DNA from 3 places in the Yersinia antarctica genome. Region 2 is predicted to be linked to each of the others. Evidence: predicted binding sites of a transcription regulator. Region 2 holds the regulator's gene; each other region holds the start of a gene.

Region 1 (8,327 bases), 2.3 Mb from region 2:
TACATGTTATCGGTGCGGTACTGGGGGGATACGATCCGTTGCAACAAGGCTGTGGCGCAGGGGTTTCACTAACCAGCGCACTGTTTGTTGCAGAGCAGATTGTCAACGCAATGGAGGTGACATTATGACGTGGTTACCGCAGAACGGAGACAGCAACACTTTTTCTCAGAATCAACATTTGCCGCAGGATAAACACTTGGCACGGGATAACAGTTTTGAAAGTTGTATTAAGTGTACGGTGTGCACCACTTATTGCCCGGTCGCCAAGGTTAACCCGCTTTATCCGGGGCCGAAGCAGGCTGGCCCTGATGGTGAGCGCTTACGTTTGAAAGATCCGGCACTGTATGACGATGCATTGAAATATTGCACGAACTGCAAACGTTGCGAAGTGGCATGCCCGTCCGATGTTAAAATCGGCGACATCATCCAACGTGCTAAAGCCAGTTACAGCAGCAATAAACCCAAACTGCGCGATGCGATCCTCAGTCATACCGATATCATGGGCACCCTCTCAACACCGTTTGCACCGGTAGTGAATGCGGTCACCGGTTTGAAACCGGTGCGTGCCTTGTTGGATAAAGCGCTGAAAATTGATCATCGGCGTGAATTACCAAAATACTCGTTTGGTACCTTTCGCCGCTGGTATCGTAAACAAGCTGAAAAACAGCAGCAATATAGCGAACAGGTGGCATTTTTCCATGGCTGCTTCGTAAATTACAATCATCCCCAGTTAGGTAAAGATTTAGTCAGTGTATTCAATGCGATGAACATTGGCGTTCAATTACTTAAACGGGAAAAATGCTGTGGCGTACCCCTGATTGCTAATGGATTTATTGAGCAGGCGAAAAAACAGGCACGGGTGAATCTGGAATCCCTGACTGATGCGGTTATCGGGCGGGATATCCCGGTAGTAGCAACTTCATCAAGTTGCACCTTTACCTTGCGTGATGAGTATCCGCACTTGTTAGATGTTGATACTGCACCCGTGCGCGACAAAGTGGAGTTGGCGACACGCTATCTCTACCGCTTATTGGATCAGGGGCGCGACTTACCGTTGAAAGCGCTGTTCTCGGCAAACAATACGCCGTTGCGTATTGCCTATCACACACCTTGCCATATGGAGAAAATGGGCTGGACGGCCTATACCCTGGCTTTGCTACAGCGTATCCCCGGTATTGAGCTGGTGGTATTGGATTCGCAGTGTTGCGGGATTGCCGGAACTTACGGTTTTAAATCAGAGAACTACGCAACATCGCAAGGGATTGGTGCCTCACTGTTCCAGCAAATCGAGGAGAGTGGGGTTGATTTGGTGATTACCGATTGTGAAACCTGTAAGTGGCAGATTGAAATGTCGACCAGCAAAAAATGCGAACATCCCATCACTTTATTGGCACTGGCTTTAGCTTAATTTTGGAAAAGGATAATGCAGGCAGAGCGCTGATGAGCCGCGCTCTGTTAAGGAATACTATTTTAGCTTGAGCGTGCTAATAATCGATTCGGCTTCAGTCTGAGCTTGCTGCTGATTATCTGCGGGCAGCGTAATTTGTATTGTCATCAAATGGTTATCGACTTTACCCATCAACACAGACGAATAGGCTTTCTGGCCGCCACTGGTAATAATGCTATCTAACTGCTGGAACGGTTGTCCGTCAATTTTAATGGCTTTATTGGTGACGACTTGCAGGTTAGCATCACGGGCGCGTTGCTGGTCTGCTAAACGCGTTGTCAGTACTTCCAGTTCTTCATTGGTGTTATCACCTAAAATCACGATAACTGCTTTATCGCCGGTTTTATTGGCGTAAACGTGCATGTTATTCGCTTGATTGCCCATCTTTCCGCTTTGATCAGACAAGTCTGCCGGCAAGCTGAAGGCCACTTTGCCTTCCAGCAGGCTGACCGGTTGGCCCACGTTACTATTGCTGTTGCCATCACAAGCACTTAATCCTGCAACCAACAGACCGACAGCAAGAAATTTGGTTATTTTATGCATGGGAATCCCTTTATTGATGATTAATATCCCCTTGTTACTTGAACTTACAGGGGGTTAGTGACACCCCTGCAACGCCAACTAATCTGGGTATGGCCTTATCGCACCTTATTCAGACGCTAAAAGCAATCTATTGTTCAGTGGCAGTAGCCTGCTTTAGTGCTTGCTGTTCGGTCTGTCGGGCAAAATATTTCAGCAATACATTGAGCATCACGCCATAGGCGGGTAGGAAGAACAACATGCAGATCAGCAGCTTAAAGCTATAATCCACCAAAGCGATTTCTACCCAGTTTGCAGCCATAAATGGGTCAGTACTGCGATAGAACGCAATAAAGAAGAACGCCATGGTGTCACTGATATTGCCAAAGAACATGGCAGCAGTAGGGGCAACCCACCAGGCACTGCGCTGACGCAGGCGGTTAAATACCTGAACATCCAGAATCTGGCCGAGTACATAGGCCATAAAGCTGGCAATCGCGATACGGGCTACCACCAAGTTAAAGCTGGTTAATGCCGGTAACCCCTGCCAACTCCCCTGATAAAACAGGGCTGAAATCAGATATGAAATCAGCAACGCTGGCACCATAACCGACAGAATGATCCGGCGCGCCAAAGGAGCACCAAAAATCCGTACAGTCAGGTCAGTGGCAAGGAAGATAAACGGAAAAGTAAAAGCGCCCCAAGTGGTATGAAAACCGAAGATAGCGATCGGTAATTGCACCAGGTAGTTGCTGGAGGTAATGATGACAATATGGAATAGCGACAGCCATACCAAAGCGGTCATCCGCTGTTGGGCAGTAAACGAAAACATAAATGTGACCTTTTTGGTTATTGGGGTGAGGGAACCCAAACAGAATGTGCCGCAATTTCTGCGACGCGGCGGCATAATACGCGTTTGCGCAACGAATGCAATGGCTAATTTTAACGCAAACGTTAGCGTCGCTTGCGCCTAAAAATCGACGGGGTAAACTATCCGCCTTCGCACACGGGCTTATATTTTATCTTTATACTGCTAGCAAACCCATAACGACCAACAAGAGACTCACCATGACCGATATTTTTGCCAATCCAGACAAAACACTTGATGCACTGGGCCTGCGCTGCCCTGAGCCGGTGATGATGGTGCGAAAAACGGTCCGGCACATGGAAGATGGCCAAACTCTACTAATTATTGCTGACGACCCTGCCACCACCCGCGATATTCCCGGTTTTTGCCGTTTTATGGACCATCAGTTGTTGGCACAAGATATCGGGCAGACGCCGTATCGGTATTTAGTCAAGAAAGGGGCAAAAGCGCAGTAACACCCGCCTCTGCCCCAATTATCAGAACCGATGCTTGATTCAAACATCCCGCTTGCGCAGTAGCCGTAACGCATTGGCTGTTACTAAGGCGGTAGCACCGGAATCTGCTAATACTGCCAACCAGAGACCGGTTAAGCCCAGTAGTGTGGTAACCAGGAAGATTCCCTTTAGGCCCAGTGCGATAGTAATGTTCTGGCGGATATTGGCGTTGGCCGCCCGTGATAACAGAATAATTTCTGCTAATCCGGTTAACCGGTTGTGGGTCAACGCGGCATCGGCTGTTTCCAATGCCACATCGGTGCCACTACCCATGGCAATACCAATACTGGCTGCTTTCATCGCCGGAGCATCATTGATGCCATCACCGACCATCACCGTAGGTTGTGCCGCATTCAATGCCATAACCGCTTGCACTTTATCGGCGGGCAGTAATCCGGCGCGGTAATCAATCCCCAATTCACCGGCAATTGCCGCTGCGGCTCGTGGATTATCGCCAGTGAGCATCACCCCCTGAATACCTAACTTCTTCAGCGCATCAATGGCTTGCCTGGCATCAGTTCGTAACGTGTCACGTAATGCCAATAAACCAATTAGCGTTTCATCTTCCAGCACGGCGACGGCTGTTTTACCGCTGCTTTCCAACTGGTCGAGCTGTGTTTGCCACTCAGCAGTCAATAACTGTGGGGGCAACTTACTGGGGGCGCTGACGCGCACCGTCAGACCATTAACCACACCTTCAACACCCACCCCCGCCAGAGCTCGACGCTCACTCGCCAGTGGCAATATTGGGGTGTTTTGCTGTGCGCGTTGCATAATAGCGATCGCTAACGGATGGTGGGAGCCAGCTTCAACGGCGGCGGCCAACGCTAACAGGCGGGTTTCACTCACACCGGCTATAGGCAGAATATCGGTAACTTTAGGTTTGCCCTCGGTCAGGGTGCCGGTTTTGTCAAAGGCAACCGTTTGAATTCGGCCCAACTGCTCCAGTGCTGCCCCCCCTTTGATCAATGCACCACGGCGGGTTGCCGCCGCTAATGCAGATGTAATTGCCGCAGGTGTGGAGATAACCAACGCACATGGGCAACCTATCAGTAATAGTGTCAGGCCGCGGTACAGCCAGGTTTCCCAAGGTTCGGCGAAAGCCAAAGGCGGTACTAACATGACCAGCGCTGAAAGCAGCATGATCGCTGGCGTATAAATACGACTGAAGCGGTCAATGAAACGCTCAATGGGTGCTCGGCGTTCTTCTGCTAATTCAATTAGTTGCAGAATACGGTCAATAGCATTATTGCCGGGTTCTGAGATAACTCGCATTTCAGTGGCGCGATCGACCGATAAGCTCCCGGCCGCAACTTTTTCGCCTTGCTGACGTTCAACAGGGATAGATTCTCCGGTGAGGGCGCTTTCATCGAAACTGGCAAAAGGGGTCATTAGTTCGACATCTGCGGGTAAGCGGCCACCGGGCGAGATTTCGATGATATCGCCGGGGCGCAAACTGGCGACAGGAACCTGCCTACGCTCACCGTCTTTTAACAACAGTGCCTCTTCTGGCACCAGTGCCATCAGGGCAGTTACCCCACGGCGTGCACGGTTTGCGGCATAAGATTCGAGCAGTTCGCCGACCATAAACAGCAGTAATACCATGGCCGCTTCAGCGGTTGCGCCAATAAACATCGCCCCGATAGCTGCCACGCTCATCAAGGTTTCAATGGCGAAGGGAGTCCCAGAGCGGATAAGCTTCCAGGCTTTGGCGGTGATCGGGATCAGACCGACAATGGTGGTTGCAGTGAAGGCAAACTCACTTAGTTCAAGGCTGAATAACGAGATCCCCCAACTGATAAGCATCAGTGTGGTTAATAATGCGATAGGTAAGTATTCGCGCAGGCGTGATTCTGGCGCAGCGGCTTTACTTCCTGCGCTTGATTGGGTATCGACCAGAGTGAATCCAGCCTGAGTGACTGCATTCACGACTTGAGGGCGGATATCTATGCGTGCATCAACCACTAATTTTTCTGTGGCAAAGAGGACTTTTGCATTTTCAATCCCGACCAGATTACTGACGGCATTTTCAATTTTTCGGGCACAGCTTGGGCAGTCCATCCCTTTGACCTGCCAACTGAAGCGCTGGTTATCTGCAGATATCGCTGGCGCGAGTATGTCGCTTTCGTCATCACCCTCATCGCTTTGGCCCTGACTACAGCAACCCCCATCATTATGTGAGTGTTCACTCACTGAGTCTGAGCTGTCATTGCTGGCACTGGTTGTTTTCTGGCTGCTGCAACCGGTTTGTTGTTTGGCATGAGTGTGACCACAGCCACAGTTGTTGTGTGTATCCGTTGGATGCTGATGTTCAGAATGTGAATGCATGGTGCCTCCTGGAAAGCATGTAACAGGTATTGCAGCACTCTACACCTTGGAGTCAACTCCAGAGTCAAGAGGGAAATGAGAGTAATTGCTAAATGGGATTTTTGCTACCTGGCAGGGTATGACTAAAGTGAGCGTATCCAGCGCATTGAAATGCGCGCCCCTTTGGTGGAGCACGCAGCTCAAACGGCTAAAAACGTATTGCGGTACTGATTTAGTTACAAATACAGCGACCGGACAATCAGGAAATGCCCGACAAAGTAGCAGCCAGCGACAATTGCATCTGAAGCCCGGAATGAAAAACGATAGCGATTCAGTAGCCAAATGCTATGCGAAACCAGCAGTAACACGGTACCTGCCAGCAGAGAGAAGCTTAAATCTGTGCTGCGGGCAAAGTATTGTTCGCCCGCCATCCAGACCATCAGTAACGTCATGCCAACGAAAGCGATCACTGGCCAGCGCATATCTTCCAGCCGTGTCCAGATAGTGGCTATCAGTAATGCGCCAATCACGATCAAAACCAATGGAAGAGGCCAGAACAGCGTGAATGTCATCTGGCTGGCAAAACTGATGGTATAGAGTAAATGGGAAAGGAAGAATGCGCCCAGAGCATAAAGTAAGCGCTCACTGGGTAGCAGTAATAATGCATCAGCTACCAGAGTCGCAAGTAAGCCCAAGACAATGAGATAGCCGACAGGACCAAGAATAGGTGCTTGCCAGGCAAGTAACAGTAAAAGTAACAGGGTGACAGGTTTGAATACCCAACGCTGCCAGCGTGGGCCTCGGTAAGTTGCATCAACAAACAACCAACCAGAAAAAAATACGGCAAGGAATGGCCAGCTCATTATTTATCCTTTTTTCTATGCAGGTTTTAGTGAAAGTACCTGTGTTGTAATGATAATCCGTAATGCTAATGACTCCGAGTATACATTCATCAAGTGTAAGGGATGGAAGCCAAGAGCGATAGCGACGCTATTGTGATTTGCATGATTTGTGCCACTTAATGCGTAACAGTCCGCATAATCAGATTTAGCGGCACCATCCGCCAGCGGAGATCTTGGTGTTGTTTGGCCCACATGTTATGTTAAGGCCGATTTCCTTTCGCTAAATCAAGGGATAGAGGCAGTAGCGCCATGGCCAATGAACAATTGCTTTATCGTATTCAATTTATAAATAACGGTAAGAATTATCAGCTCTATGTCCGTGAGGTAGGCCCGAGTAACTTGTTTGGGTTTATTGAAATTGCTGATTTTGTCTTTGATAGTCAATCAACATTGCTGGTGGACCCTTCAACTGAAAAACTGAAAACAGAATTTTCAGGTGTTAACCGCAGCTATATTCCTCTTCATTCGGTGATTCGTATCGATGCCGTGACGGAAAAGGGCAGCGCTCGGATCTCTGAATTGGGCAGTAATGTGATGAGTTTCCCCTATCTGCCGGGCAATAAGTCCTGATGGGTAGTGTATGAATAAACCTCCGTTATTATTGATTGCTGTGGTGGTACTGATAGCCGTATTGGCGACCCGTCAGTATTGGCAAAAAAAACGGCAGGATACAGAAAATGACCGAGCGCTGGTGCGCAGTTTACAAGTTGAAGTCATTAATAAACGAGAAGTATTAGCGCCCAATCGTCGCTCAAGGCAGCGCGAAGAAATTGTCGCAGAAGAAAAACGCTATGAAGTTACTTTCCAGCCACTTATCAGTAGTATTGAGGTGAAAAGTAACCGTGAAATCAAAGTGATACTGCCACAGCAGGCGTATAATAGTATTGTACAAGGCGCACAGGGAACGTTACGTTTACAAGGCTCCCGCTATATTGGTTTTACCCCGACGTCAGTCCCCGACTAAATCTGTCGCCAAATAAGTCAGCCTGCAATCAACAATTTGCCGCTACAACCAAGGTATATCCAATAGACTTGAAGTTGCAGGCGGCAGATAAGTTTATTTTTTAGGCAGTGATGGTTGCTTCTTTTGCCAGGCCAGTAATTCAAAGACACCGAACACAAAGATTTTAAGTTGCTGCAAGCCACTGATCGGTTGATCTTTAGGTTGTGTAGATTTGAGTAGAACCAGTTGCAAACCATGCATCAAAACCATAAATATCATGGCAACATTAATAAAGTATCTCAATGGTTTAGGGAAGGGTTGGAACAGATTTAGCAGTAAGAAAAACCATACCCCTAACATCAATAACCGGCCGAGATTAATCCACATGGTGTTGCTCCAGTTCTTCCGCTGATACAGCGTGTTGGTGAGTCTGTTCATTACGAATATAGAGACGATAGGCCACTTGACCGGCAATTTTCTCGCGATGTAACTGCCAACTGCCGGGGACATCCGCAGCGGCACTTTCAGCCTCAGCTTCAACGTAAATCCAAGCCTGTTCTGCCAGCCAGTTATATTGCTCCAGCAGTGTGATGGTTTCAGCTAACAAGCCTTTACGGAAAGGGGGATCAAGGAATACCAGATCAAAAGGCTGCCCCGGTTGAGCCAGCCACTGCAAAGAATTGGTATTCACTACTTGACCATTCTCGGCACTCAATAATGCCAGATTGCTGCCAAGTTGCTTGGCGACATGCCGATCGGCTTCTAATAATATGGCTTCACCGGCATAACGGGATAGCGCTTCCAGCCCCAATGCGCCGCTGCCAGCAAAGCAATCCAGACACCGGGC
Region 2 (8,327 bases):
GGCAAAACTTCTGTTATAGAAAATTAATTGCGGAGGGCATTCTATCCGCTGCGATATTCTGTTGTGAAACGGTAATATTTGCACCATGCTATTAAAAAATTTGATAGCAAATTGGTGATGTAAAAAGGTGAAAAACTATGTGGTCTGAATATTCACTGGATGTGGTGGACGCAGTAGCCCGTACTGGGAGTTTCAGTGCTGCTGCTCAAGAATTGCACCGCGTACCGTCTGCGATTAGTTATACGGTGCGCCAGTTGGAAGAGTGGTTGGCCGTTCCGTTGTTTGAACGACGTCATCGCGATGTGGAATTAACCGAAGCTGGCGTGGTTTTTATTAAAGATGCGCGAGATGTTATCAAAAAAATGAATGACACACGCCGTCAGTGTCAACAGGTGGCGAATGGTTGGCGTGGGCAGTTAAATATAGTAATAGATAAAATTGTTAAACCACAGCGTAGTCGCCGTTTAGTGTTGGATTTTTACCGACATTTTCCTGATATTGAACTGCGGGTACGCTATGAAGTATTCAACGGTGTGTGGGATGCGCTGGTGGATGGGCAGGCGGAAATGGCCATTGGTGCGACCCGCGCGATCCCGGTCGGTGGGCGGTTCATCTTTCGCGATATGGGCTTTTTAAGCTGGCATTGTGTGGTGAGTGTCGATCATCCTTTAGCCCAATTAACCGAGCCACTTAGCGATAATCAGTTACGGCCTTATCCCTCACTTTGCCTGGAAGATACCGCCCGTAATTTACCTAAACGTGACACCTGGACTTTAGCAAACCAGCAGCGATTGGTCGCCCCGGACTGGGCAACGGGAATCGATTGCCTGTGTGCAGGATTGTGCATCGGGATGGTGCCGGCACACATGGTATCGCCGTTGATTGAGCAAGGGAAGCTAGCGGCACTGACGCTGGCTGAACCGTTGCCCGATAGTCCATGTTGCTTGACCTGGGAGCAGAACAACCATTCACCAGCATTGGCCTGGCTGCTGGAATATCTAGGTGACAGTGTCACACTTAATACCGAATGGTTGAAAGATGACAGTGAGTTATCAATCAATGACTGAGGATTAATGAGGCAAGATTAGCCGCCGATAGAGCTAAACACTACCGGCAGGAGAGGATTAACGGCGATAATCGAGGAACGGGCCATCAGCGACAGAACGGCGCTCAATCAGTTTAGGGTGTACCTCAATGGTCTGCGAATCTTCACGTTTGCTGACAATACGGTCAAGTAACATGGCAAAGGCCGTTTCGCCCAAGCGCTCTTTGGGCTGGTGAATAGTGGTAAGCGCCGGCGAGAAATAGCGCGCATTACGCACATTATCATACCCGATCACCGAAATATCTTGTGGTATCCGTAGGCCCAACTCATCAGCAGCACATATCGCGCCCATGGCCATAATATCGCCGCCACAGAACACCGCCGTTGGGCGATGTTTTTGTGTCAGGATTTGATGCATCGCTTTATAACCGGATTCCGGTTCAAAATCCCCTTGGACCACCCACTCATCACGCAGGGTAATATTTGCTTCTTCCAGTGCTTTCAGGAAGCCCTGGTGGCGGCCACCACCGGTATTACGGGCTAACTGGCCGGGGATAGCCCCAATGTCACGATGACCGCGCTCAATCAGGTAACGGCCCGCCAAATAGCCGCCTTCAAAAGCGTTATCAATAATCGAGTCAGTAAAATCACCCCGTGCGGTTCCCCAATCCATGACGACCATTGGGATATTGCGATATTCTTCCAACATCCCGAGTAGCTGCTCAGGATATTCTGAACACATCACCAGCAACCCATCGACACGTTTTTGTGCCAACATCGCCAGATAAGCTTTTTGCTTGTCCAGATTATTATGAGAATTACATAAAATCAGGGTATAACCTTTGCTATAACAACTATTTTCGACCGCTTCGATCACTTCGGCAAAATAGGGCGCTTCGCTGGATGTTGCCAGTAAACCAATTGATTTAGTGTGATTAACTTTCAAACTGCGGGCTACAGCGCTGGGTGAATAATGCAGTTCTTTAATGGCAGCCCACACCGCAGCCTTGGTATTCTCGGCGACGAAACGAGTTTTGTTGATAACGTGCGAAACGGTGGTGGTGGACACACCCGCGTGTTTGGCCACATCTTTAATCGTTGCCATAAAAAGAATGACTCCTAAGCTTACCGGTTACAGTAGGGTAAGTATTATGTTAATCGTTTGCCTGCATAACCCGAAAACCGCTCAGACAAAAACACGATATTAGGCTGGGAAGTTAAATCAGCTGATTGTCTGAGAGTATTTATTGGACGTTATTAGTCGGTATGCAGTTATGAACTGCGAATTTTGGCTGATCTGGAGGAAAAGTGAAAGGGGTAATCAAAGTTATAAAGTGCGTAATGAGCACAAGATTTTTTTTCTGAACTGTGGGAAAATAATTTAACACACTAACTATGTGCCTTTTCCCTACTACAAACTAACCGGCTAAGGAGTTTTTATGGATACCAATCTGAAAATGTCGCTGATTACGACTGTTGGTGCGCTGGCGATGATTATTGTCTTTAGCTTCGTGGCGGTAATGAATTAATTAAACCGCTTGCCGGTGTGAAGTGATAAGTAGGGCGGGTTAATCCCGCCCTTAATTATTTTTACGCGTAATGCGACGATGGGTTGTCACTCTTCTTGCCGTATCAGGCTAAATTTTTCTCAACGAAAGACCAGTTAACCAGTGCCCAGAAGTTTTCCAGGTATTTTGGCCGCGCATTGCGGTAATCAATATAGTAAGCATGTTCCCACACATCTACGGTTAACACTGGTTTATCGTTGGTGGTCAGTGGAGTTGCTGCATTAGACGTACTGACAATCGCCAGTGTGCCATCTGCTTTTTTAACCAGCCAGGTCCAGCCCGCACCAAAGTTTTTTACTGCCGCATCAGTAAATTGTGCTTTAAATTCAGCAAAAGAACCAAATGATTGATTAATGGCATCGGCAACTTTGCCCGTAGGTTCGCCGCCGCCGTTAGGTGACAGGCAGTGCCAGTAGAAGGTGTGGTTCCAGACTTGGGCCGCATTATTAAAGATCCCGCCATTAGCGGTTTTTACAATCTCTTCCAGCGTCTTACCCGCAAACTCAGTGTCTTTAATCAAGTTATTGAGATTAACCACATAGGTGTTGTGATGCTTGCCGTAGTGGTATTCCAGCGTTTCAGCTGAGATGTGGGGCTCTAGCGCATTTTGCGCATAGGGTAATGCCGGTAATTCAAAAGACATCGCTCTCTCCTTTCGGGGTTGCTCAGGGTGTTTGCTCCTCAAATCACATCAATTGCCACGGGCAGTGAGGTGGCGAAGAGCGGTTAAAGCTTAATTGTTGTATTTTTGTTGTGGGTATTAATCTTAACAACTTTCAACAGGAATGACAGATATAACCATACTGTTTGATGGGTGATTGTATCACCGTTATGCCATGGGGATAACAAGTGCAGGGGCGTTATTGTGCCATCAGCACCCGGTAGGACAACCGGGCGCAAACTGAAGTCTTAGCGGATGGTTTTCGGTGTGACCACACGGCGTGCGCCAACGTAATGATCCTGCCAGTAGTCATTGTCCAGCATACTGATACGAATTTCTTCACCAGTGCGTGGGGACTGAATGAACTTACCGTTACCCAGATAGACGCCTACATGGTCGGCGACGCCACGGTTGGCAATATTGAAGAACACTAAATCCCCGCTCTCCAGCTCAGCACGTTTGACGGGGGCGGCGTCACGCAAGTGATACATCTCGTTCGCGGTACGCGGCATTTTTATTCTGATCACGTCTTTATAGGCGTAATAGATAAGCCCGCTGCAATCAAATCCGGTATTAGGAGAGGTGCCACCCCAACGATAAGGTTTACCGACTTGCTTCATCAGTTTGCTCATCGCGGTCTGTTTGGCGTGTTGATAGCGTTTTTTATGCGCTGGACTGAGCTTGATTTTACTATTGGCGACTAATTCGGTAGCCGCTTTGCCTTGGGTTTTATTTCTGTGTCGGCCATAAGCGACTCTTTCTGTTTTTTTACCTGCAGTCACTTTTTTATTGGCTGCAGTTTTAATATTGGTTTTTTTCGTATTGCTGGTTTTTTTTGTAGCGATTTTACTGACTTCCTGCGTTTTCTTTTTAATGGTTTTAGTCGTGCCGGCGGCAATTTTCTTTTTATCGCTGCTGGTTGCTGTTTTATTGGTAGTCACTTTGCTGGTAGGGGTTTTATTGCTGGCTACTTTTACTTTTTTGGTACTTTTATCTGCTTTACGTTTTTTACGATCATCAGGGCTGGCCTGGCTGACCTGTCCTTTCTTCTGCTCAGCAGACACATGAGCCTGCGGCGACGCATGCGCCAGATTTAAAAATAGCTGGGTAAACAGCAGCACAAACAGCGTAAATATTAAACGCATAATAACGCTACCAACCTTGCCCTGAGATGAATATGAAGAGTCACAGTATTGCCGAAACTCACGATATAAAAAAGCAGAGAGCGACAGGATCTTAATCGATATTGTGAGAAAACATTAATGGCTTAGATATTGTCGCTTTTTCACACGTCTAATGGACTTAAATCAACCATACGTCAACGAGTTATCTCTTTCCTACTTGAAGCCGCAGGGGGAATCCCATAAAGAAGATAATAGTGAAGTGATGGGATCAAAAATGTTATTCTAAATGCACATATTTGTAGCTGACAATATAACCATTCGTCCACGGAGTAAAGCCCCTGCAAAAGATGGCGTTTTATTCCAGTGGTAACAGTCGCTACAATAGGCCGGACGCAATAATAAAACAGCCCTAATGGATAGGTTCTAAGTATTGTAGCCACTATATGGCTTGAGGAAGCAAGAAATGACGACGATTGATAAAATCCAGCGCCAGATAGCAGAAAACCCAATCCTGCTTTATATGAAGGGTTCACCTAAGCTGCCAAACTGCGGTTTCTCGGCTCAGGCTGTGCAGGCGCTGTCTGCCTGTGGCGAACGCTTTGCTTATGTTGATATCCTGCAAAACCCGGATATTCGTGCGGAACTGCCAAAATATGCTAACTGGCCAACCTTCCCACAATTGTGGGTTGATGGTGAATTGGTCGGCGGTTGCGACATTTTGATGGAAATGTATCAGCGTGGCGAACTACAACAGTTGTTGAAAGAAACCGCTGACAAATACCGAGCACAAGAAGAAAAGCCTGCCGCAGAATAGGGCATGTGTGTTTTCTGTGACAAAAATAAAAAGGTGGCCTTTGGGCCACCTTTTTTGAACGTAAAATTGTTGCGTCTTCTCTCATGAACAATCTTATTTCGTGAACACTGCGCTATTCGGATTCCCCCGCCGGTATAGGCCAGCCACCCAGTTTTTTCCAGCGGTTGACCAGTTCACAGAATAATTTTGCCGTTTGCATGGTGTCATACAATGCGGAGTGCGCCTGACTACTATCAAACGGAATACCTGCCGTCAGGCAGGCTTTCGCCAGCACAGTTTGCCCCAGCACCAGCCCACTGAGCGCCGCAGTATCAAAGGTTGCAAATGGGTGGAACGGGTTACGTTTCAAACTGGCGCGTTCAGCAGCAGCCATCACGAAGCTGTGATCAAAATTGGCGTTGTGTGCCACGATAATAGCTCGGTTACAACCTTGATCTTTCAGCCCTTTACGCACGGCTTTAAAGATGGCGTGCAAAGCATCGTATTCACTCACAGCACCACGCAAAGGGTTGGTTGGGTCAATGCCATTAAATGCCAGTGCTTCTGGTTGCAGATTGGCACCCTCAAATGGTTCTACATGGAAATGCAGCGTTTCATCGGGTAATAACCAACCATCCTTGTTCATCTGCAAGGTTACGGCAGCAATTTCTAATAATGCATCGGTTTGCGCATTAAAACCGGCGGTTTCCACATCAATTACAACGGGGTAATACCCACGAAAACGGCCACTTAGGGCGTTAAGATCACTTTTATCTGCCATCAGTTTCTTATCTTCATCGAATTCAGCGCGCATTATGTCAAATTTTAGCGCGGGATGCAGGGGGATATCGCGATGAGAAAAAAGGCACCTTAGGTGCCTTTGCGCTAATCAGTTGCCAAGGCCGTGTCCGGCGCTCTTATTCTCGATTAACTCGATTTTGTAACCGTCGGGATCTTCGACAAAAGCAATAATAGTATTACCGCCTTTTACCGGGCCGGCTTCACGGGTCACATTCCCACCCGCCTGACGAATTTGATCGCAGGTAGCGGCAACATCATCCACGCCCAGCGCCAGGTGACCAAATGCAGTCCCCATGTCGTAACTGTTCACGTCCCAGTTATAGGTCAGCTCAATCACTGAACCTTCACTTTCATCGCTATAACCGACGAAAGCCAGCGAGTATTTATACTCCGTGTTTTCGCTGGTACGCAGTAAACGCATCCCTAATACCTTGGTGTAAAAATCGATAGAGCGTTGCAGGTCACCAACGCGGATCATGGTATGGAGTAAGCGCTTCATAATACCTCTTTATAATCAACAGTTTAAAGTCTTAAAATCATTATAAATCAAAACTGATTCATAATCATATAGTAATATCATCCCGCTCTCTACCATGACTCTTCTGATATTTGGTTATCATTATGGCGGGATTGTCCCTGGAAAGGGGGGAATAAATTGACTTTTTTTGTGACATTATGTCAGTACACTATTCTGATTCAGTAAAATATCTGTATTATCCCGTGGCTAGTCGTAGGAATTTTATGGGTACTATTCTTATGGATGAATCATTAAATGGACTCTTTAGTTGTAGCGATAGCAGAAGCTTTATTTAATTTATTGGTAAGCCTATTTTCTTTTTTATTTTCGATAATACTCTTCGTGGTTGAAGCAATTTATTCTTTAACCTAGGGTGCTAAATGGATACGTAGATTAATCACAGTAGGCGTATTGAGGGCTATTGCGGGTATTATCGTCTTTTTTGCCATCATGTGAAGATCAATTTAATCGACTCTCCCGCTATGCGTTCTTGTGGTTAATCATCTGCATGTTAAGTAATATCATTAAAAAACAATCTGTTAATTTATAGTTGAGTACCGTCACTTCTGAAATATCAGTTTGATGCCTAGCAGCGCCATGACCAAACCACCAATACGGTCAAAATATATTTTGAAACGCATATAATAGTTTCTTGGTACCGGGGCTGACAGGACACAAGCGACGATTGCGTACCAAATGAGGTCAATCAAGAATGCCAGAACAGGTAACACAATATACATCCAGCCCACGATATTCTGAGTAAGGATTGCGGCAAATATGCCGCCAAAAACCAATGCTGTATTGGGATTACTAATTTGTGTAATAAGCCCGATATAAAACGAACGAGACAGACTTGTTTGTCCGCCAACCTCGGGTTCAAATTTTATTGCTTTTTTAGGCGCGAAAAACATTTTAAAGGCTAAATAAATGAGATAAAAACCGCCGCCGATTTTAAGTGACATATATAGCCAAGGTACGGTGAGTAGCAAAGATTGCAAACCAAGCAGAGCGACCAAGGCAAAGAATGCACACCCGGTGCCCATGCCTAAAGCAACGGCTAAACCATTTTTAAGTGAGGATGACATTGCCGTTCGCGCAACAAGGATGAAACTCGGCCCTGGAGACATAGCCCCTAAAGCTATCACTCCACTGATGGTTAAAACAGAAATAATAGTGCTGTCCATTTTATCCTCCCTGTAAGTATTCCTCTGTTTCTACTCGTCATTTTTTACAAAATCAATGGCTTTATCTTGTTTCCAAAGAATTCGAAATGAATCACTAAATACCTAAGTCGATAGCGGGGGTTGTATTACATCATCCGTAGTGGGGGCAATTGCGCCATTTTTTGTGTTATCTCACCTGTAGCCATAAACAAAACAGCCAGTCAGAGGGTTAATCTAACTGGCTGTTATTCAATGATTTAATTTACGGACTAATCACAGAGTTGGGTAGTCGGTATAACCTTTTGCGCCACCGCCATAGAAGGTATCACCATCTGGTTCATTCAACGGAGCCTGTTGTTGCAGGCGGGTTACCAGATCCGGGTTAGAAATATAGCTACGGCCAAAGGCGACGGCATCAATAAACCCTTTATCAATGAGCTCTTCAGCTTTTTCAGCCGTGTATGCACCGGCACCCACAATCACACCTTTGAATTTGGCGCGGACGGCATCACGGAATGCGTCGGAGTAAGGCTTACCACCCGCCCAGTCGGGTTCCGACATGTGCAGATAAGCAATATGACGTTTGTTCAACTCGTCAATGAGGTACAACGCAGCCTCTTCCTGATCCTCGCCATTATCCAAGCCGTTGAATGGC
Region 3 (8,327 bases), 2.5 Mb from region 2:
TTTCCTTGAGCATGCCAAAGTATTTGAAAATTACTATGGCACCTCACGTTTGGCGATTGAGCAGGTTCTTGCAACCGGTGTCGATGTATTTTTAGATATTGATTGGCAAGGTGCGCAGCAAATTCGCGCAAAAATGCCCACTGCACGCAGTATTTTTATTTTGCCGCCATCCAAGGAAGAATTGGATCGCCGCTTGCGAGGCCGTGGACAAGATAGCGAAGAGGTTATCGCTAAGCGAATGGCGCAAGCTGTCGCCGAGATGACCCATTACGCTGAATATGATTATTTAATCGTAAATGATGATTTCAATCTGGCTTTATCTGATCTGAAAACCATTATTCGCGCAGAACGACTGCGTTTAGGCCGCCAGAAACAGCGGCATGACGCTTTAATCACCAAATTATTGGCAGACTGAACCGAGTTTCAGTATCATGCCCCGTCATTTCGTCACCTGTGGAGTAGCAGAATTATGGCACGCGTAACTGTTCAAGACGCTGTAGAGAAAATTGGTAACCGTTTTGACCTGGTGTTGGTCGCTGCTCGTCGGGCACGTCAAATCCAGTCCGGCGGTAAAGACGCACTGGTTCCAGAAGAAAACGATAAAGTTACTGTGATTGCGCTGCGCGAGATTGAAGAAGGCCTGATTACTAATCAGATTCTCGATGTTCGTGAACGCCAAGAACAGCAAGAGCAGGAAGCCGCAGAGATCCAAGCGGTAACCGCGATTGCTGAAGGTCGTCGTTAATTAGACAGCGAGTCTGCCTTGTACCTGTTTGAAAGCCTGAATCTGCTGATTCAACGTTACCTGCCAGAGGAGCAGATTAAGCGCCTCAAACAGGCATATCTTGTTGCACGTGATGCTCACGAGGGTCAGACACGCTCCAGTGGTGAGCCTTATATCACTCATCCTGTTGCTGTGGCCTGTATTCTCGCGGAGATGCGGCTCGATTACGAAACCTTAATGGCGGCGTTATTACATGACGTCATTGAAGATACTCCTGCTACATATCAAGATATGGAGCAGTTGTTTGGGAAAAGCGTAGCCGAGCTGGTCGAGGGTGTTTCTAAACTCGATAAACTGAATTTTCGTGACAAGAAAGAAGCTCAGGCGGAAAATTTCCGCAAAATGATCATGGCGATGGTGCAGGATATCCGCGTTATTTTGATCAAACTGGCTGACCGCACACATAACATGCGAACGCTGGGTTCCTTACGCCCAGATAAACGTCGCCGCATTGCACGTGAAACCCTTGAAATATACAGCCCACTGGCCCATCGGCTGGGTATCCATCATTTAAAAACCGAGCTGGAAGAGCTGGGTTTTGAAGCGCTCTACCCCAATCGCTATCGCGTAATTAAAGAAGTGGTGAAAGCCGCACGTGGTAACCGCAAAGAGATGATTCAGAAAATCTTGGCGGAGATTGAAGGGCGTCTGACTGAGGCCGGTATTCCTTGCCGAGTCAGTGGTCGTGAAAAGCATCTCTATTCCATTTATTGCAAAATGAACCTGAAAGAGCAGCGCTTTCACTCCATCATGGATATCTATGCTTTTCGGGTTATCGTCAAAGAAGTCGATACTTGCTACCGCGTGTTGGGTCAGGCTCACAGCCTGTATAAGCCACGCCCCGGTAGAGTGAAAGACTATATTGCCATCCCTAAGGCTAACGGCTATCAATCGTTACATACCTCATTAATCGGCCCTCATGGGGTTCCGGTCGAGGTACAGATTCGTACTGAAGATATGGATCAGATGGCCGAAATGGGGGTTGCTGCACACTGGGCTTATAAAGAGCAGGGTGAGTCTGGCACCACCGCACAAATTCGCGCTCAGCGCTGGATGCAAAGCTTGCTGGAGTTACAGCAAAGTGCAGGCAGCTCATTTGAATTTATTGAAAGCGTAAAATCTGATTTATTCCCTGATGAGATTTACGTTTTCACCCCAGAAGGGCGCATCGTTGAATTACCTGCCGGTGCGACACCTGTCGACTTTGCCTATGCCGTGCATACCGATATTGGCCATGCCTGTGTAGGTGCGCGTGTTGACCGTCAGCCCTACCCGCTTTCTCAGTCACTGAACAGTGGCCAGACCGTTGAGATTATTACCGCTCCGGGTGCTCGGCCAAATGCGGCCTGGCTGAACTTTGTTGTCAGCTCGAAAGCGCGAGCCAAAATTCGCCAGTTGCTGAAAAACCTGAAACGTGATGAATCGGTGAGCCTTGGCCGCCGGTTACTGAATCATGCGTTAGGAAATGGTCGAAAACTGTCTGATATTTCTGAAGATAATATCAAACATGAACTGGACCGTATGAAACTGGCGACGCTAGATGATTTGCTAGCAGAAATTGGCTTGGGTAATGCGATGAGTGTGGTAGTGGCCAAAAACCTGTTGGGTGACCTATCAACGCTGGCGACCTCTGGCACCCGTAATCTGGCAATCAAGGGTGCCGATGGTGTCCTAATTACCTTTGCCAAGTGCTGCCGTCCTATCCCCGGTGACCCGATTATTGCTCATATCAGCCCAGGCAAAGGTTTGGTTATCCATCATGAGTCTTGCCGTAATATCCGTGGCTACCAGAAAGAGCCTGAGAAATTTATGGCGGTTGAGTGGGATCAAGAGACTGAACAAGAGTTCATTGCTGAAATTAAAGTCGATATGTTCAATCAGCAAGGTGCTTTGGCAAATCTGACTGCGGCAATCAATGCAGCCGAATCTAATATTCAGAGCCTGAATACTGAAGAGAAAGATGGCCGGGTATACAGTGCCTTTATTCGCCTGACTACCCGTGACAGGGTCCATCTGGCTAACATAATGCGTAAGATTCGTATCATGCCAGATGTGGTTAAAGTCAGCCGTAATCGTAACTAACGCCTATGAATCCTCAACGCTATGCGCGGATTTGTGAAATGCTGGCTACCAGGCAGCCGGACCTAACGGTTTGCCTGGAGCAAGTACATAAACCTCATAATGTATCCGCTATCATTCGTACAGCTGATGCTGTCGGTATCCATCAAGTACATGCAATTTGGCCAACGACTCAGATGTATACACGACTCTCTTCCGCGGCCGGCAGCAACAGTTGGGTACAAGTCAAAACACACACTCATATTAGCGATGCCATTGCTCATCTGAAATCACAGAACATGCAAGTTCTGGCAACGCATCTGTCTGATAATGCTGTCGATTTTCGTGAAATAGACTATACCCGCCCAACCTGTATTTTGATGGGACAAGAGAAGACCGGTATATCTGAGGAAGCGTTAGCACTCGCGGACCAAGACATCATTATTCCGATGATCGGCATGGTGCAATCACTCAATGTTTCTGTCGCGTCTGCGTTGATTTTATATGAAGCCCAACGGCAGCGGCAAAATGCAGGTATGTATCAGCGAGCAAAAAGTGTCTTGCCCGAAGATGAGCAGCAACGATTACTGTTTGAGGGGGGGTATCCGGTATTGGCACAAGTCGCCAAACGGAAAGGGCTACCTCAACCACATATTGATGAGCAGGGTCAGGTTATTGCCGATGCACAATGGTGGTCTGCCATGCAAGCCACGGAGTCTTAAATGAAAGGCCGCCTGCTGGATGCAGTACCCCTCAGTACACTTTCCGGTGTTGGCTCAAGTCAGGCTGGGAAGCTGGCTAAAATGGGGTTGGAAACCATCCAAGACCTACTGCTTCACCTCCCACTGCGTTATGAAGATCGTACTCGCCTGTATCGTATTGGCGATTTAATGCCTGGCCTCTCGGTTAATGTTGAGGGCGAGGTTCTACGTTCTGATATCACCTTTGGCCGCCGCCGCATGATGACCTGCCAAATCAGCGACGGTAGTGGTATTCTCACTCTGCGTTTCTTTAACTTCAACGCTGCGATGAAAAACAGTTTGTCTCCGGGCAAGCATGTTATCGCCTACGGCGAAGTCAAACGGGGCAATACCGGGGCGGAAATCATTCACCCTGAATATCGGGTGCATGGCGAGAACATTGGCGTTGAATTACAAGAGTCCCTGACACCCGTTTATCCCACCACCGAAGGGATTCGTCAGGCGACCTTGCGCAAACTTATCGATCAAGCGCTGGCGATGCTGGATACTTGTGTTATTGCCGAATTATTGCCGATTGAGTTAAGCCGCTCACTCATTAGCTTGCCAGAAGCTATTCATACCCTGCATCGCCCACCAGCAAATATTCAGTTGACTGATTTAGATCAAGGCAAGCATCCTGCACAGCGGCGATTAATCATGGAAGAGCTAGTCGCTCATAACCTCAGTATGTTGGCTGTCCGGGCCGGCGCGCAAAGCTATCGGGCATTACCGCTATTGGCAGAGCAACAGCTCAAACAACGTTTTCTGGCCGCGCTACCTTTCAGCCCCACGCATGCCCAGCAACGGGTAGTGGCGGAGATTGAGCAGGATATGACCCATAACTTCCCGATGATGCGATTGATTCAAGGGGACGTTGGCTCAGGAAAAACATTGGTTGCAGCCCTGGCCGCGCTACGGGCAATTGCTCACGGCAAGCAGGTTGCTTTGATGGCACCCACCGAATTACTGGCAGAACAACATGCCTCCACTTTCCGCCAATGGCTAGAACCGTTGGGGCTGCAAGTGGGCTGGCTGGCTGGCAAGCAAAAAGGTAAAGCCCGTATAGCACAGCAAGAAGCTGTCGCCAGCGGTCAGGTTGCAATGGTTGTTGGCACCCATGCGATGTTTCAAGAACAGGTGCAGTTCTCTGGACTGGCGCTGGTTATTATTGATGAACAACATCGTTTTGGTGTTCATCAACGGCTCGCTTTATGGGAAAAGGGCGAGGAGCAAGGTTTCCATCCACATCAACTCATTATGACCGCGACCCCAATTCCAAGAACGCTGGCCATGACTGCCTATGCAGATCTTGATACCTCAGTAATTGATGAGCTTCCGCCAGGTAGAACACCGGTGACTACAGTGGCAATCCCTGATACCCGCCGCAGTGATGTTATCCAGCGAGTTAAAAATGCCTGTCTGGAAGAGGGTCGGCAAGCTTATTGGGTCTGCACACTGATTGAGGAATCTGAAGTCCTGGAAGCGCAGGCCGCCGAAGTAACTTGTGAAGAACTGAAAATTGCTTTGCCGGAAATTAAAGTCGGTTTAGTTCATGGGCGCATGAAAGGACCAGAAAAACAGGCAGTTATGCAGGCATTTAAACAGGGTGAGTTGCAGCTATTGGTGGCAACCACAGTGATCGAGGTTGGGGTCGATGTGCCTAACGCCAGCCTGATGATAATCGATAACCCGGAACGCTTGGGGTTAGCGCAATTACATCAGTTACGAGGCCGTGTCGGCCGTGGTGCTGTCGCCTCTCATTGTGTATTACTCTATAAAACGCCGTTGAGTAAAACCGCCCAGATGCGTTTGCAAGTGTTGCGTGATAGTAATGATGGCTTTGTCATTGCCCAGCGAGATTTAGAAATCCGTGGACCGGGCGAATTGTTGGGAACACGGCAAACTGGAAGTGCGGAGTTCAAAGTGGCTGATTTACTGCGCGATCAGGCGATGATTCCCGAAGTCCAACGGGTAGCTCGCCATCTGCACCAGCAATATCCTGAACATGCACGCGCATTGATTGAGCGCTGGCTACCAGAGCGAGCGCGTTACACTAACGCTTAATAAATAAGGGGCAAGTAAACTCGCCCCAGAGTACAGCTACCCTACCACCGCCGGGAATATTGGCAGTAAAAGATAAAGCTTAATCACGATCGCATTAGCGATATCAATAAAGAATGCACCTACCATTGGCACCACTAAGAACGCCAGATGAGATGGGCCAAAACGGTCAGTAATCGCTTGCATATTGGCGATTGCAGTCGGTGTTGCACCCAGACCAAAACCACAGTGCCCCGCCGCCAGTACCGCTGCATCATAGTTTTTTCCCATGATGCGATAAGTGACAAAGATAGCGTACAACGCCATCGCCAGTGCCTGAACTGACAAAATTACCAGCATCGGTAATGCCAGTGAAGCCAGCTCCCAGAGCTTCAAACTCATCAGTGCCATTGCCAAAAACAGTGACAGACTGACATTGCCCAGCACTGATACCGCACGATCAAAGACTTTATAGAAGCCGATTGCCGACAACGTGTTACTGAGGATAACCCCGACAAACAGCACACAAACAAAGATTGGCAGTTCAAACATCGTGCCCTGCAACCAACCCGCAATCACATTGCCTGCCATCAGGCAGATAGCTATCATGGCGATGGTTTCAACTAACACCAACGAGGTGATCATGCGCCCCGCCGAAGGCTTTTCAAATGCGGAAGGGACTTCGCTGTCCTCCGGCGTACCATCGGGTGTGGAAGAGCGCTTCACCAGGTAGCGGGCTACCGGGCCACCAATCAATCCCCCCAGCACCAAACCAAATGTTGCACAAGCCATAGCAACTTCTGTTGCATTTTCAAAGCCATAGCGTTCAGAAAAGAGTTTACTCCACGCAGCACCAGTACCGTGCCCACCTGATAAGGTAATTGAGCCAGCTAGTAACCCCATCAACGGGTCTAGCCCCATCAATTTAGCAAGCGCAATACCAATTGCGTTCTGCATGAGCAACAAACCAATGACCACAAACACAAATACGCTCAAAGCTTTGCCGCCAGCACGTAAGCTAGCCAGATTGGCATTCAAACCAATAGTTGCAAAGAATGCCAGCATCAAGGGATCTTTGAGCGACATATCAAAACTGATTTCCCAGCCAAGAGTCTTTTGCATCAGCAACATCAAGAAGGCAACCAACAAACCGCCGGCTACTGGTTCAGGAATAGTGTATTTTTTCAGGAATGGGACAGTTTGTACGAGTTTTCGGCCTAATAATAAAACCAAGCAGGCCGCGACTAGCGTGCCATAGGTATCGAGATGAAACATCTTGGTACTCCATGCGATTGAAATATCGATTAAAAATATGACGTTAGACAGTTCCTTAAAAACGCCAAAACAGTTAAGGAAGGGATTAGAAGAAAAAACGCCGCCCATTACAAGTTTAGTAATAGAAAAATGCAGGTGAGCACCGAATAGAATTATTTTTAAAAACGCAGCGCAACCGATTGCTTTTGTGAGCCGGATCATTAAAATGCCCTCTTTGCCGATCCGGGAATGCCACTCCATGTCTACGCAATCCGCCGAGCTTGATACTCCACAGCAAGCAGCCACTCGCCCCAGCGAATTGATTTACCGTTTAGAAGACCGCCCCCCACTCGCCCAAACATTGTTCGCTGCTTGCCAGCATTTATTGGCGATGTTTGTCGCAGTGATAACCCCTGGCTTATTGATTTGTCAGGCGCTGGGACTACCAGCGGAAGATACCCAACGCATTATTAGCATGTCGCTATTTGCCTCCGGCTTGGCATCGTTACTGCAAATTAAAACCTGGGGGCCAGTTGGCTCTGGCCTCTTATCGATTCAGGGCACCAGTTTTAACTTTGTTTCGCCATTGATTATGGGTGGCCTGGCGCTAAAAAACGGCGGCGCAGATATCCCAACCATGATGGCGGCACTGTTTGGTACGCTAATGGTGGCGTCCTGCACCGAAATTATACTTTCCCGCTTCCTGCATCTGGCGCGCCGCATTATCACCCCACTGGTATCTGGTATCGTGGTGATGATCATCGGTTTGTCATTGATTCAGGTTGGGCTGACATCAATTGGCGGCGGTTATGGTGCAATGAGTGACCATACCTTTGGCGCACCGAAAAACCTGCTATTAGCGGGTGCCGTATTAGTCGTGATTATTCTACTGAACCGCCAGCGCAACCCGTATTTGCGTGTGGCCTCTTTAGTCATTGCGATGGCCGTGGGTTACTTGCTGGCCTGGTCGTTGGGTATGTTGCCAGAGAGCCGCCCGGTGGTAGATACCGCGCTGATCACTATCCCAACACCACTCTATTATGGCCTCTCCTTTGATTGGAATCTGCTGGTACCACTGATGTTAATCTTCATGGTGACCTCACTGGAGACCATTGGTGATATCACCGCGACCTCGGATGTCTCTGAACAACCTGTTCATGGCCCGTTGTATATGAAACGCCTGAAAGGTGGTGTGCTGGCGAATGGTTTGAACTCCATGCTGTCGGCAGTGTTCAACACCTTCCCTAACTCCTGCTTCGGCCAGAACAATGGCGTGATCCAGTTGACCGGTGTTGCCAGTCGTTATGTCGGTTTCGTTGTCGCACTGATGCTGATTGTTCTGGGCTTGTTCCCGGCGGTTGCAGGTTTCGTGCAACATATTCCTGAACCAGTGCTGGGGGGCGCCACGCTGGTGATGTTCGGTACCATTGCAGCTTCCGGCGTGCGTATTG

What was found. The regulator PurR, encoded in region 2, represses purine synthesis genes. The targets are predictions, from matches to a motif close to CANGCAAACGTTTGCNTG.
Region 1: a site for PurR is predicted at 2,911-2,928, ahead of tusA (sulfurtransferase TusA). Genes of this name have one in related genera too.
Region 3: a site for PurR is predicted at 7,066-7,083, ahead of gltS (sodium/glutamate symporter). Genes of this name have one in related genera too.

The regions. Positions count from the first base shown of each region.
Region 1 covers NZ_JBSJQF010000001.1:4,629,168-4,637,494, reverse strand. Annotated here, with positions in the region: gene glpB (glycerol-3-phosphate dehydrogenase subunit GlpB) at 1-128, shown strand, start outside; gene glpC (anaerobic glycerol-3-phosphate dehydrogenase subunit GlpC) at 125-1,408, shown strand; gene ACWJJO_RS21395 (DcrB family lipoprotein) at 1,466-1,990, opposite strand; gene ACWJJO_RS21390 (7-cyano-7-deazaguanine/7-aminomethyl-7-deazaguanine transporter) at 2,118-2,798, opposite strand; gene tusA (sulfurtransferase TusA) at 3,035-3,289, shown strand; gene ACWJJO_RS21380 (zinc/cadmium/mercury/lead-transporting ATPase) at 3,329-5,656, opposite strand; gene ACWJJO_RS21375 (lysoplasmalogenase) at 5,872-6,498, opposite strand; gene ACWJJO_RS21370 (DUF1820 family protein) at 6,787-7,107, shown strand; gene ACWJJO_RS21365 (DUF2500 domain-containing protein) at 7,118-7,501, shown strand; gene ACWJJO_RS21360 (DUF1145 family protein) at 7,595-7,867, opposite strand; gene rsmD (16S rRNA (guanine(966)-N(2))-methyltransferase) at 7,857-8,327, opposite strand, start outside.
Region 2 covers NZ_JBSJQF010000001.1:2,329,033-2,337,359, forward strand. Annotated here, with positions in the region: gene punR (DNA-binding transcriptional activator PunR) at 138-1,067, shown strand; gene purR (HTH-type transcriptional repressor PurR) at 1,125-2,150, opposite strand; gene cydH (cytochrome bd-I oxidase subunit CydH) at 2,485-2,574, shown strand; gene sodB (superoxide dismutase [Fe]) at 2,678-3,256, opposite strand; gene ACWJJO_RS10750 (C40 family peptidase) at 3,523-4,419, opposite strand; gene ACWJJO_RS10755 (Grx4 family monothiol glutaredoxin) at 4,862-5,212, shown strand; gene rnt (ribonuclease T) at 5,325-6,005, opposite strand; gene gloA (lactoylglutathione lyase) at 6,081-6,491, opposite strand; gene ACWJJO_RS10770 (LysE family translocator) at 7,070-7,693, opposite strand; gene nemA (alkene reductase) at 7,946-8,327, opposite strand, start outside.
Region 3 covers NZ_JBSJQF010000001.1:4,850,067-4,858,393, forward strand. Annotated here, with positions in the region: gene gmk (guanylate kinase) at 1-415, shown strand, start outside; gene rpoZ (DNA-directed RNA polymerase subunit omega) at 470-745, shown strand; gene spoT (bifunctional GTP diphosphokinase/guanosine-3',5'-bis pyrophosphate 3'-pyrophosphohydrolase) at 764-2,866, shown strand; gene trmH (tRNA (guanosine(18)-2'-O)-methyltransferase TrmH) at 2,872-3,564, shown strand; gene recG (ATP-dependent DNA helicase RecG) at 3,565-5,646, shown strand; gene gltS (sodium/glutamate symporter) at 5,683-6,897, opposite strand; gene ACWJJO_RS22385 (uracil-xanthine permease family protein) at 7,136-8,327, shown strand, end outside.